Regions from separate parts of the Clostridium sp. LIBA-8841 genome, predicted to be linked through region 2. Evidence: predicted binding sites of a transcription regulator. Region 2 holds the regulator's gene; each other region holds the start of a gene.
What was found. The regulator LexA, encoded in region 2, represses DNA repair genes until DNA is damaged. The targets are predictions, from matches to a motif close to CNAACANNTGTTNG.
Positions count from the first base shown of each region.

Region 1: the regulator LexA is predicted to act here: its motif matches at 1,393-1,406, upstream of uvrA (excinuclease ABC subunit UvrA).
Region 3: the regulator LexA is predicted to act here: its motif matches at 1,630-1,643, upstream of dinB (DNA polymerase IV).

Region 1 covers NZ_CM173488.1:498,122-502,422, forward strand. The annotation lists gene AC2A4K_RS02140 (cyclic nucleotide-binding domain-containing protein) at 1-517, opposite strand, end outside; gene AC2A4K_RS02145 (hypothetical protein) at 711-1,118, opposite strand; gene uvrA (excinuclease ABC subunit UvrA) at 1,564-4,301, shown strand, end outside.
Region 2 covers NZ_CM173488.1:1,969,072-1,973,372, reverse strand. The annotation lists gene AC2A4K_RS08680 (tyrosine recombinase XerC) at 1-695, shown strand, start outside; gene AC2A4K_RS08675 (hypothetical protein) at 801-1,190, opposite strand; gene lexA (transcriptional repressor LexA) at 1,431-2,042, shown strand; gene AC2A4K_RS08665 (V-type ATP synthase subunit I domain-containing protein) at 2,083-2,988, opposite strand; gene AC2A4K_RS08660 (methionine gamma-lyase family protein) at 3,143-4,301, opposite strand, start outside.
Region 3 covers NZ_CM173488.1:2,583,657-2,587,957, reverse strand. The annotation lists gene AC2A4K_RS11155 (DUF3785 family protein) at 270-674, shown strand; gene AC2A4K_RS11150 (peptidylprolyl isomerase) at 864-1,496, shown strand; gene dinB (DNA polymerase IV) at 1,656-2,735, shown strand; gene AC2A4K_RS11140 (calcium/sodium antiporter) at 2,868-3,863, shown strand; gene AC2A4K_RS11135 (GNAT family N-acetyltransferase) at 3,926-4,301, shown strand, end outside.

The sequences.
Region 1 (4,301 bases), 1.5 Mb from region 2:
AATTATCTACCAAGACAATATTTCGATGGTTTACACTTAGGAGATAATTAGCAAGTTTGTTTTCTAATGGATAAACAATAGTTATTGAACTTGTTAATGATTGACTAGCAAGTTTGTTAGAAAGACTTTTAGTTATGTACATAAGAAAGTTAGGATCTTTAAGAGATAATGAATTTACTTTGTTTATAGGAATACCTATGCAAAGACTTGATTTCAATGATTTAACACTACAATTTGCTTTGATTTTTGATATTACTTCTAAATCACCTATTAGCTGTATAGGCTCATAGAATTTCAGAAGTAAAGATTTTCCATTGGGTAGGGTTTTATAGACCTTGGCCTTACCATCAACAAAAAAGTAAAAGTACTTAAGTTCTTCATCCATAAAGCATATATGCTCATTTTTTTTAAACATATGCAGTTCTAAAAAAGGCATAACTTCCTGTGAAAATATGGAGTTAAGTTCGTATTTATTTATTAATTCAAGCAATTTATCTTCATTTTTTACTACTATCAATGGCTTACCTCCCATGAAAACAAATGTTATAAGACATATGTCATAACTATACATATAGTATACATGATAAAATAAATTTGTTTAATAAACATAATTAAAATGTTTTCTAAATTCACTGTAAAATTGCCTTAATACTTTAAATTCTATATAAAAGAGTGATCAGTATATATGTTTACTGATCACTCTTTATGTTTTAAATACTACTTAGTTCAAAAAATAAATTATCTTCTTCAGTGAAGTTATATGAGTAAAATGGATTATGCCAATTATTTATATCATTGATATTTTTACAACTTATTGAAGAAGAATAATCCTCTAATAAATCACAGCAAATATTTTTAGGTGTTTTAATTTCATTGTTTTTGAGTAGTTCAATTATATCTTTAAAGTAGTTTTCAACATAAGGAGTAATAAAAGGATAAGTATCACACTGAGTATTCATGTAATCATAAAGAGGTTCTTTTTTATAATCCCAATCTATATAAAGTTCAATTAATTTTTCATTTATGTTAAAAGGTATATTAGATTTTATAATATTACAATTTACCAAGTTATCATCTATTGTAAGAACTTTAACCATACATTTACCGAATCCTTTCATAATAGTCCTCCCATAAATTTATATAAATCAAGTTTTATATTGATTTAGGCATTAATAGGTTTTATTTTGGAGAAGTACTTTATTAAAATAAAATTGAAAGTATCTACTAATGCCTAAATGAGATGGCTTTTTAAATATTTGATTAGTATAATAATATGAAAAAAATCTAGTATTATTCTGAATTATCTGAAAATTTAGAAAATATTAAAAAGATAATAATTATTATTAAAAAGAGTTTGACATCTAAAAGAGAGAGAATTAAAATATTAATATGCGAACTTATGTTTGGTTTTAGAAGAGACCAATCTGGTAATAATATAATGAAATGACTTAAATAAATTTAATATACAACAAATTATATATGGAATGATATTAACTAAAAAACAGGGGTTATTAGTGAGATTAGAAACTTACTAAAGTTTATATATTTATTAAGGAGATTTTTATGAAGGATAAGATAATAGTAAAAGGAGCAAAAGTACATAATTTAAAAAATGTAAATTTAGAAATTCCTAGAGATAAGCTTATTGTTTTTACTGGGCTTTCAGGTTCAGGTAAAAGTTCTTTAGCTTTCGATACAATCTATGCAGAGGGACAAAGAAGATACGTAGAGTCTTTATCAGCTTATGCAAGACAATTCTTAGGACAAATGGATAAGCCAGATGTTGAATCAATAGAAGGACTTTCACCTGCAATATCAATTGATCAGAAGACAACTTCTAGGAATCCAAGATCTACAGTAGGTACAGTAACAGAAATATATGATTACTTAAGATTATTATATGCTAGGGTTGGAGTTCCTCATTGTCCTAAGTGCGGAAAAGAAATAACTCAACAATCTGTGGATCAAATAGTGGATCAAATTATGGAGTTACCAGAGAGAAGTAAGACAATGATTTTAGCTCCAATAATAAGAGGAAGAAAAGGAACTCATGAAAAGGTTCTTGAGAATATAAAGAAACAAGGTTTTGTTAGAGCTAGAATAGACGGAGAAATTTATGACTTAACAGAGGATGAAGTAAAACTTGAGAAGAATATAAAACATAATATAGAAGCTGTTGTTGACAGAATAATTGTTAAGGACGGAATTGAAGGAAGATTAACAGATTCTATAGAAACTTCTCTTAAAATGGCTGAAGGCTTAGTATTAGTTAATGTAATTGGTGAAGAAGATAGACTTTATAGTGAACATTTTGCCTGTGCTGATTGTGGTATAAGTATAGATGAACTTGCACCAAGAATGTTCTCATTTAACTCACCTTTTGGAAAATGTGAGAGATGTGATGGATTAGGAACTTTAATGGAGATTGATGAGGATTTAGTTGTTCCTAATAAGGATTTAAGCATAAGAGGTGGAGCTATTTCTACTTGGGGAGATTCAAGAATGAAAGAAGATTCTTGGACTTTTTGTGTTCTAAAAGCTTTAATGGAAAAGTATAAATTTGATTTAGATACTCCTTACAAAGATTTACCTAATAAGGTTAGGGAAGTCTTAATGTATGGAGATTCAGAAAAACTAAAGGTTACATACAGAAAAGAAAATGTAGAAGCTGTTTATAATCATTCCTTTGAAGGGGAGATAAATAATTTAAGAAGAAGATATATGGAAACTGGATCAGATGCCATGAAAGCTGAAATAGAAAAGTATATGAGTGATAATCCATGTCCTAAGTGTAAGGGGGCAAGACTTAAGCCTGAGGCTCTTGCCGTTACAGTAGGTGGAAAAAATATATTTGAGTTTACAAGCATGGCAATAAGAGAAGAGTTAGACTTTATAAACTCAGTAGAGTTTTCAGAGAAAGACAAGATAATAAGTAGCCAAATTATAAAAGAGATTCAAGCTAGATTAAGTTTCTTAATAAATGTTGGGTTAGATTACTTAGACTTAGCTAGAACTGCAGGGACATTATCTGGTGGAGAAGCTCAGAGAATAAGACTTGCGACTCAAATAGGTTCTCAGCTTATGGGGGTTCTATACATCCTAGATGAACCTTCAATAGGACTTCATCAAAGAGATAATGATAGACTTATAGCTACTTTAAAACAACTTAGAGATGTTGGAAACACTCTTATAGTAGTTGAACATGATGAAGATACTATGAGAGAAGCAGACTATATAGTTGATATAGGACCAAGAGCCGGAGAACATGGTGGACAGATAGTTGCTGCAGGAACATTAGATGAAATCATAGAAAATGAAAATTCTTTAACTGGTCAATATTTAACTGGAGCTAAGAAAGTTGAACTTCCAGAGGAAAGAAGAAAAGGAAATGGAAACTTTATAACAGTTAAAGGTGCAAAGGAAAATAACCTTAAAAACGTTAATGCTAAATTCCCACTAGGAACTTTAACTATGGTTACAGGAGTTTCAGGATCAGGAAAGAGTACCTTAGTTAATGAAATTCTTTATAAAGGATTAAATAAAATAGTAAATAGAGCTAAGGATTTACCAGGTAAGTTTAAGGAAATAACAGGATACGAAAATATTGATAAGATTATTGATATAGATCAAAGTCCTATAGGAAGAACTCCAAGGAGTAACCCAGCAACATATACTGGAACTTTTGATATAATAAGAGAACTTTTCTCACAAACTCAAGAAGCTAAAATGAGAGGATATAAACCAGGAAGATTTTCTTTCAATGTAAAAGGTGGAAGATGTGAAGCTTGTAGTGGAGATGGAATAATAAAGATAGAAATGCAATTTTTATCTGATGTTTATGTTCCTTGTGAGGTTTGTAAAGGAAAGAGATATAATAGAGAGACTTTAGAAGTTAAATATAAAGGAAAGAATATAGCTGATGTACTAAATATGACTGTTGAAGAAGCTTTAGAATTCTTTGAAAATATTCCAAGAATAAAGAATAAACTTCAAACCTTAATGGATGTTGGATTAGGTTATATAAGACTAGGTCAACCTTCAACTCAGCTATCAGGTGGAGAAGCACAAAGAATTAAGTTAGCTTATGAACTATCTAAGAGAAGTACAGGAAAAACATTATATATTTTAGATGAGCCTACAACAGGACTGCACATACATGATGTAAACAGACTTGTTAAAATACTTCAAAGATTAGTTGATGGAGGAAATACAGTTATTGTAATAGAGCATAATTTAGATATGATTAAATGTGCAGATTATATTGTTGATTTAGGACCAGAAGGTGGAGATAAAGGTGGAAT
Region 2 (4,301 bases):
ATGCAAGAGCAAGAAAGGTTGCTACATTAAAGTCTTTCTTTAAGTTTTTAAATTCAAAAATAAAAATAATAGATGAAAATCCAACTGTAGAACTAGAATCACCTAAAATAAATAAAAGACACCCAGTTTATTTGACTTTAGATCAAAGTATAACTGTATTGAATTCGATGGATCAAACAAATAAAAACTATCATAGAGATTACTGCATACTTACTTTATTTTTGAACTGCGGAATGAGATTATCTGAGCTTTGTAACATACAAATAGAAAAAATAAAAGGAGATACCTTAACTATCATAGGTAAAGGTAACAAAGAAAGAACTGTATATTTAAATGAGGCTTCGATTTCTGCTATAGATAGTTATTTAAAAAACAGAAATGATTCAAAAGCTACGGAAGAAGCTAAAAAATATCTATTTTTATCTAGTAAATATAGACCTATAAATAAAAGAAGTGTTGAAATGTTAGTTAAAAAACATATAGAAAATGCAGGGTTTAAAGATCAAAAATATACCCCTCATAAACTTAGACACACAGCTGCTACGCTAATGTATAAGTATGGAAATGTAGATATAAGAAGCTTGCAGAATATCTTAGGGCACGAAAATATTTCTACCACTCAAATTTATACCCATGTAGATGATGAAACTCTAAGAAAAGCTGTTAACACTAACCCTTTAGCTAATATTAAATAGTTTAATTTGGTTAGATTTTATATCTAAAAATCTGAAATTATAAAGAAAATACGGGTATAGAACATATGTTCTATATCCGTATTTTTAGCACTTTTATCTATAAAACTACTCTTTTATTTTTAGTTTTCTAACGCCTGGGAATATTTCTTCTGTCATTTCTTCCATTGTTAAATCATCATTTAAATCTATGTCTTCAAGATATTCTATATGATCAAAAGCATCTTCGTATTCATCTTGCTTCGCTAAATACTCTTCCCAAGTTTCTGTTGTAAGTTCTTCTTCAACATTATCATCTATTTCTTCTTGCTCTTCTTCAGAAAGTTTCTTAAGAGCTTCTTCTATTTTTTTATTTTCCTCAACTTCTTTTGCTATATCAGCTATTTTTATAGCTTTTGTATCTACTCCTTGCATCTCTAAACAATCACCGCAATTGTCGCAAATTTTTCCGTTATATACATCACAATAATCATCGTTGTTAAATTCTTTTTTATCCATAAAGTCACCTCTTATTTTCAAAATCCATCTTTCCATTATAACAAATAAGTTAATTTTTATCAAATAAGACTCTTTTTATCCTTAAAAGTATATCTACTCTCTTTCTTTTTTATAGAAAATAGAAGTTAAATTTTCTCTTTTAAAAATCCTTTTATAATTTTATAGATATGAGAACATAAGTTTGCTATGTTGCTATTCATATGGTATAATATTACCAAAGAATCGTGAGGTGCAATTACTATGATAGTTAAGGAAAGTTCAGATAAACAAACTCAAATATATAATTTTTTAGTTGAATTTACAAAGTCAAAGGGGTATCCACCTTCAGTTAGGGAGATATGTCAAGCTGTTAGCTTGAAATCAACTTCAACTGTTCATGGACATTTAAAAAGATTGGAAAAAAAAGGATTAATATATAGGGATCCAACTAAACCGAGAGCTTTAGAAATAGTGGAATTATCTACTGAAGAAAAAGAGCTTATAGACATTCCTATTATAGGAAAAGTTACTGCTGGTATGCCTATTTTAGCTACAGAAAATATAGAAGATATGTTTCAAATTCCTATAAACTACGTTAAGCATAATAATGAATTATTTATTTTAAAAGTTACTGGAGACAGTATGATAGAATGTGGAATATTAGATGGTGATTTGGCAATAATAGAGCAAAAAAACATAGCTTCAAATGGTGATATAGTTGTGGCTTTAATAGAAAATGAAGCAACCATAAAAAGATTCTTTAAAGAAAATGGATTTATAAGGCTTCAACCAGAAAACAAAAATTATGAACCTATAATAGTTCCAGACTGTTCTGTTTTAGGTAAATTAGTAGGAATATATAGAGCGTATTAATAAAAAAAGAAAGCATCATTTGGTGCTTTCTTTTTTTATTTTAGGAGTTTAATTTGTTTTCTAAAACTTCTTTTTCGTGTTTTAAAGTTCTTATATCTAATTCTAAGCTCTTCTTTTCTAAATCTAACTTATTATCAAATGCCTCTCTAAGCTTCTTAGACTCTTTTTCCAACATTTTAGAGTATTTATCCTCTAATAGCTCTAATTCTTTCTTGTGGTCCTTTCTCATGGCTTCTATAAGCTTTCTATAAGATTCCATCTCTTCCTTATAAGAATTTTCTTTTTCTACATAGAAATCTATTCTTTCTTTAAAAGAGTTTTTTTCTAATTCTAAAGCTTTTATATGAGATTTTTGTTCTTTTATAGAATCTCTTTCCTCTTCTAACCTTCTTTTTAACTCTTCATTTTCCTCTTTTAAAGATTCTAAAGGTTTTAGAGATGCTATTTCTTCCTTGTTTTTTTCTATTAAATCATAGTTTCTAGATACTAATTGAGATAAAGTACTCTTATCCTTTTCTAATGCTTTAATAGTTTCTTTAAGTTCTTCAACTTCCTTTGTTTTAGCTCTAAGTTCTTCTTTTAAAGTCTTATCTCTTTCTATAAACTCTTCTTCTCTTTTTTGTAGTCTCTCTATGGTTACATCTTTTATGGAAAGTTTCTTTACAAACTCCTCTTCTGCTCTTTTCCCTGCATCCTCACTCATTTGAAGAGATGTTAAGAATAATTGATTTATCTTATTTAAATAATCTTGGAAAGATTCTATTTCTAATTTTCTTTCTATTAATGTTGATTTAGAATTCTCTAATTCGTATAAAGATATTAAAGCATCTAGACATTGTCCTTGGTTACCAAATTCATCAGATGCTATTTTTTTAAATTTATCGAAAGTTTCTTCAGTGACTCTGAAGCTTTTTACCTTTAATTCTTTGTTTCTACTCTCTTCCAAAACTATGTCCACCTTTCTCCTTGTAATACGTAATGTAATTGTATATTTGTAATACGTAATAATAACGCTGTATTAATTATACAATATTAAAGTAATTTATTCCATAAAAAAACACCTTAAGTTATAAAAACTTAAAGTGTTTAGAGTTAAAATCTTATTTAAAAATGTTGTTTAAAGCTATTAAGACACCGATTTTAGCGTGATCAAAAGTTAATCCACCTTGTAAATAAGCTATATAAGGCTCTCTTATAGGTGCATCTGCTGAAAGCTCTATAGAAGAACCTTGAATAAAGGCACCAGCTGCCATAATAACTTCATCTGCATATCCTGGCATAGCCCATGGTTCACATTCAACGAAAGAATCTATTGGTGATGCATATTGAACACCCTTACAGAATTTTATAAGCTTTTCTTTATCATTGAATTTTATAGCTTGAATTATATCACTTCTCTTATCTGTATATTTAGGAAGCACCTCAAAACCTGCAAGTTCCATTATTCTAGAACAGAATATAGCACCCTTTAAAGCTTCTATAGCAACATGAGGAGCTAAGAATAATCCTTGATAGAAGTCTTTCATTACTCCAAAAGTACATCCACACTCTGCTCCTATACCTGGTACAGTTAGTCTATAAGATGCTTGCTCTACATATTTTTCTTTTCCTACTATGTATCCACCAGTTGGAGCTATTCCTCCACCTATGTTTTTAATTAATGATCCTGCAATTAAATCAGCACCAACATCTGTAGGTTCTATTATATCTATGAACTCTCCATAACAGTTATCAACAAATACTATTAAATCTTCTCTTAATTCTTTTATCGCTTTTATAGCTTCTCCTAATTCTGTAACTTGGAAAGCATTTCTCCAACCATAACCAGTTGATCTTTGCATATGTATTAACTTTATTGAGTCATCTTCTTTAATCATCTCTAAAGCTTTTTCTATATCAATTTTTCCGTCAATAAGATCTACTTGCTTATAATTAACACCATATTCTTTTAATGATCCTATGTTTTCTTCTCCACTTATACCAATTACACTATGTAAAGTATCATATGGACTACCAGTAACAGCTAATATAGTATCTCCAGGTCTTAAGTTACCAAATAAAGCTGTTCCTAAAGCATGAGTTCCATTAACAAAGTGTGGTCTAACTAAAGCTTTTTCAGCATTAAAGATTCTTGCATAAACTAAATCTAAAGTATCTCTTCCAACATCTCCATATCCATAACCAGTTGAATTAGTGAAGTGGCTATCTGAAATTTTCTCTTCTTGGAAAGCTTTAAGAACTTTTAATTGATTAAATTCT
Region 3 (4,301 bases), 610 kb from region 2:
TCAGAACTTTAAATAACAAAACTTATAAATAGTATGAAGAGAATATATAGATAAATTCTTAGTGAAATCTAGCAATTCTCGGAATATATTTATAAGTTTTATTTTAAGTTAGTTTTAATACAACTCTTTTTTATTTTAAATTACTTAATAAAGAAAATAATTATCTTACAAAAATAAAAAAAAATGGTTTGACATATTATATTTAAAGTTATTAAATAAATTTATGGGCAATAATATAATTAAAAATACATATAGGAAAGGATGATAATATGTTTAGTTTTACTTTTGATGAAAAAGAATATAATTTATCAGAGGATAAGTTAATTTATTTCTTTAATGAAGATGTAGATGATTTTGATATAGATAAACTTTTTGAAATTCTAAATAACAGTGAGAAAGTTAGTTTTGGAAAGGCTTATTATGATGGACCTTGTGAAGAATGTAAATTTGGATTAGATGAAAAAATAAAGAGCTTTCCTTTTTTAGAATTTAATATGTTTATCTACACTAAAAATGGAAAGTTTGTAATAAGTAATATAGAAAAATCTTATGAAGGACTTACATATAACAAGTTATTAAGAGCCAAGAAAGTTGATAAAAGCTATTTGCTTAATATAAATGTTTGTAAAAACTGTGGGAATTTCGCTGTTGAAGTTGAAGAACTTGATGTATAGTAATTAATATAATTGGTATGTATTTTTAAGTTGTAAAAAAGAGAACTTAAGAATACATACCAATTTTTTGTTTTGGAAAATTTAATTATATAGAAACAAATTGATAGCTTATTTGACATAAAATAAAAAGCTTTAGATGGTATAATTTAATGCATATGACTAATAAAAATGAGAAAGGGGAATGAATAAATGAGTTTATTAAAAAAAGTCAGCAAGATAGTTGTAGGAGTTACAATGTCATCTTTATTGTTGATTGGATGTGGAGGAGAAGGAAAAAAGTCACAGGAGCCTATATCGGAAGATAAGTTACCAGTTGCAACTATAGAGGTTAAGAACTTTGGAACCATAGAGGCTGAACTATATCCTAATAAAGCACCTAACACTGTAAATAACTTCATAAGTTTAGCAAACAGTGGGTTTTATGATGGATTAACAATTCATAGAATAGTTAAGGGATTTGTTCTTCAAGGAGGAGATCCAAATGGAACAGGAACAGGAGGACCAGGATATTCAATAAAGGGAGAATTTTCATCTAATGGAGTAGAAAATGATACAAAGCATGATGAAGGGGTTCTTTCTATGGCAAGATCTCAAAATCCAGACAGTGCAGGAAGTCAATTTTTTATTGTTACTGAAGAGGCTCCTCATTTAGATGGTCAATATGCTGCTTTTGGAAAGGTTACTAAAGGATTAGATGTTGTACATGAAATAGAGAAGGTATCAGTAGGACCAAATGATAAACCTGTTGAGGATGTTGTTATAGAGTCAATTAAAGTAGATACAAAGGGAATAGAGTACAAAGAGCCGGAAAAGGTTAAATAATTACCTTGTGTTTTATGTGAATATTGATTTTTAGCGATATCTTTAAATCTATCTAAAAATCAAAAATAAGTTAATAATTAAAATGGTTTTTTAGTATATTGGAATTTATAGAATCTTAGTGTAAAATTATGTGTGAACATATGTTTGCATGGAGGCTTTATGAAGGAAGATAGAAAGATAATTCATATAGATATGGATGCTTTTTATGCATCTATTGAACAAAGAGATAATCCTACATTTAAAGGGAAACCATTAATCGTAGGAGGAGATCCAAATAGAAGAGGTGTAGTTGCAACTTGTTCCTATGAAGCTAGAAAATATGGGATACATTCAGCTATGCCCTCTTTAACTGCATATAAGTTATGCCCTAAAGCTATTTTTATAAGACCTAGAATGGATGTTTATAAGAAAGTTTCTAGGAAAGTTATGAATATTTTACATGAGTATTCAGAGCTTGTTGAACCTTTATCCTTTGATGAGGCTTTTATAGATGTTACAAAAAGTAAAAAATGTAAGGGTTCAGCAACATTAATAGCTCTTGAAATAAAAGAAAGAATATTTAAAGAAATAGGGCTTACAGCTTCAGCAGGAGTTTCTTTTAATAAGTTTTTAGCTAAGATGGCATCAGATTATAAAAAGCCTAATGGTATAACGGTTATAACTAAAGATAAAGCAGATGAGTTTATAAGGAATTTACCTATAGGAAAATTTTTTGGAGTTGGAAGAGTTACTAAAAATAAATTGAATAATATAGGTGTTTTTAAGGGAGAGGACTTACTAAAATTTTCAGAGGAAGAGTTAATTGAAATATTTAGTGAACGAGGAAAGATACTATATGAGTTTGCAAGAGGAATAGACAATAGGTCTGTAAATCCATATAGAATTAGAAAATCTATTGGTAAAGAAATTACTTTAAGAGAAGACCTTGAGGATGAAGAGGAAATGATACAAATTTTAGAAGGAATAGCAGAGCGAGTTCAAGATAATTTAAGTCTATTAAATAAAAAAGGAAAGACAGTAACCTTGAAAATTAAATTTAGTGACTTTAAACATATAACTAGAAGTATTACCTTAGAACATTTCATAAAGAAAAAAGATGAAATAATGGGTCTTATTAAAGAGCTTATGAGTTTAGTGGATTTTAAAAATAAGAAGGTAAGGTTATTAGGAATAACAATATCCTCTTTAGAAGAAAATATTCTAATGGAAGAAAGCGAACAGTTAAGTTTTGATGTTTAGACAGTTTATTAACTATATGAAAACAAACCTTAATAATATGGAAATTATTAAAATAAATAGTATAATAATCTTTATAATTTATATTAATAATATCTATATTTGAGGATATTAATTTAGAATGGAGAGGAATTAATGAACTATATACTTTTAATAATCGGATTTGTTTTACTTATTAAAGGTGCAGACCTTTTCGTTGATGGAGCTTCTGGTATAGCTAAGAAGTTAGGGGTTCCAGCCGTTATTATTGGACTTACTATTGTATCCTTAGGAACCAGTGCACCAGAGCTTGCAGTGAGTATATCAGCTGCATTAAAAGGTAGCAATGATATTACTATGGGAAATGTTTTAGGTTCAAATATATTCAATCTTTTAGCTGCTTTAGGATGTACTGCAATCGTAGCTCCTTTAGCAATAAAAAAATGTGTAATTAAAAATGATTTTATCGTAAATATAATAGCAACATTTATTTTATACATATTTGCTTTTACTGGATTAATTGGAAGTAAAGAGATTTTATCAAGAACAGATGGTGCTATATTGGTTCTAATGTGTATAACATATATAGGATATTTAGTTTACACTGTTAAAAGATGCAATGATAGAAATAATGAGGCAGCAGTTACTGCAGAAATAGAAGAGTTTGAAGAGGAAAATATAAAATCATCTAATAGTACTGGAAAGAATGTTCTTCTATCAATAATAGGAGTCATTGGTATAGTGTTAGGTGGAAAAGTGGTTGTTGATTCAGCTACTGCTATTGCTTTAGGATTAGGGTTAAGTGAAAAATTAGTTGGATTAACTATTGTAGCCATAGGAACTTCTCTTCCAGAACTTGTGACTTCTTTAGTTGCAGCTAAAAAAGGAGAAAATGATATAGCTCTTGGTAATATACTAGGATCTAATACATTCAATATATTATTAATACTAGGAGTATCATCTTTAATAAGTCCTATATCTATAGCAGCAAGTTTATCAGTAGATTTAATGTTTCTTATAGGTATAACATTATTTATAGGAGCTTTAATTTTCTTAAATAAGAAAAAAGAAAAAATACTAACTAGATATGAAGGATTATTGCTTGTAGCCCTTTATGTTAGTTATACTGTATATATAATAATGAGAAATTAATTTTAATAACTGTCTTTATATAAGACAGTTATTTTTATACAAATTTTAAGGAGGAATAGAAAATGAATTTTTATTTTAGGGATATAAATAAAGAAAATTGGAAAGAAGCTGTGGATTTAAGGGTTAAGGATGAACAAAGTGATTTTATAGAAAGCAATGCATTATCAATTGCAGAATCAAAATATGTTGAGAATTGGATTGTTAAAGGAATATACTTAGAAGAAGAATTAATAGGGTTTACTATGTATGGATATTTTGATGATGACAAAAGGGTTTGGTTAGATAGGTTTATGATAGATTATAAATTTCAGGGAAAAGGCTATGGAAAGAAAGGTCTATTAAAGCTAATAGAACATATTGCAAATGAATTTAAAGTTAAAAAAATATATCTTAGTATTTTTGAAAATAACAAGGGAGCCTTAAGACTTTATGAAAAGA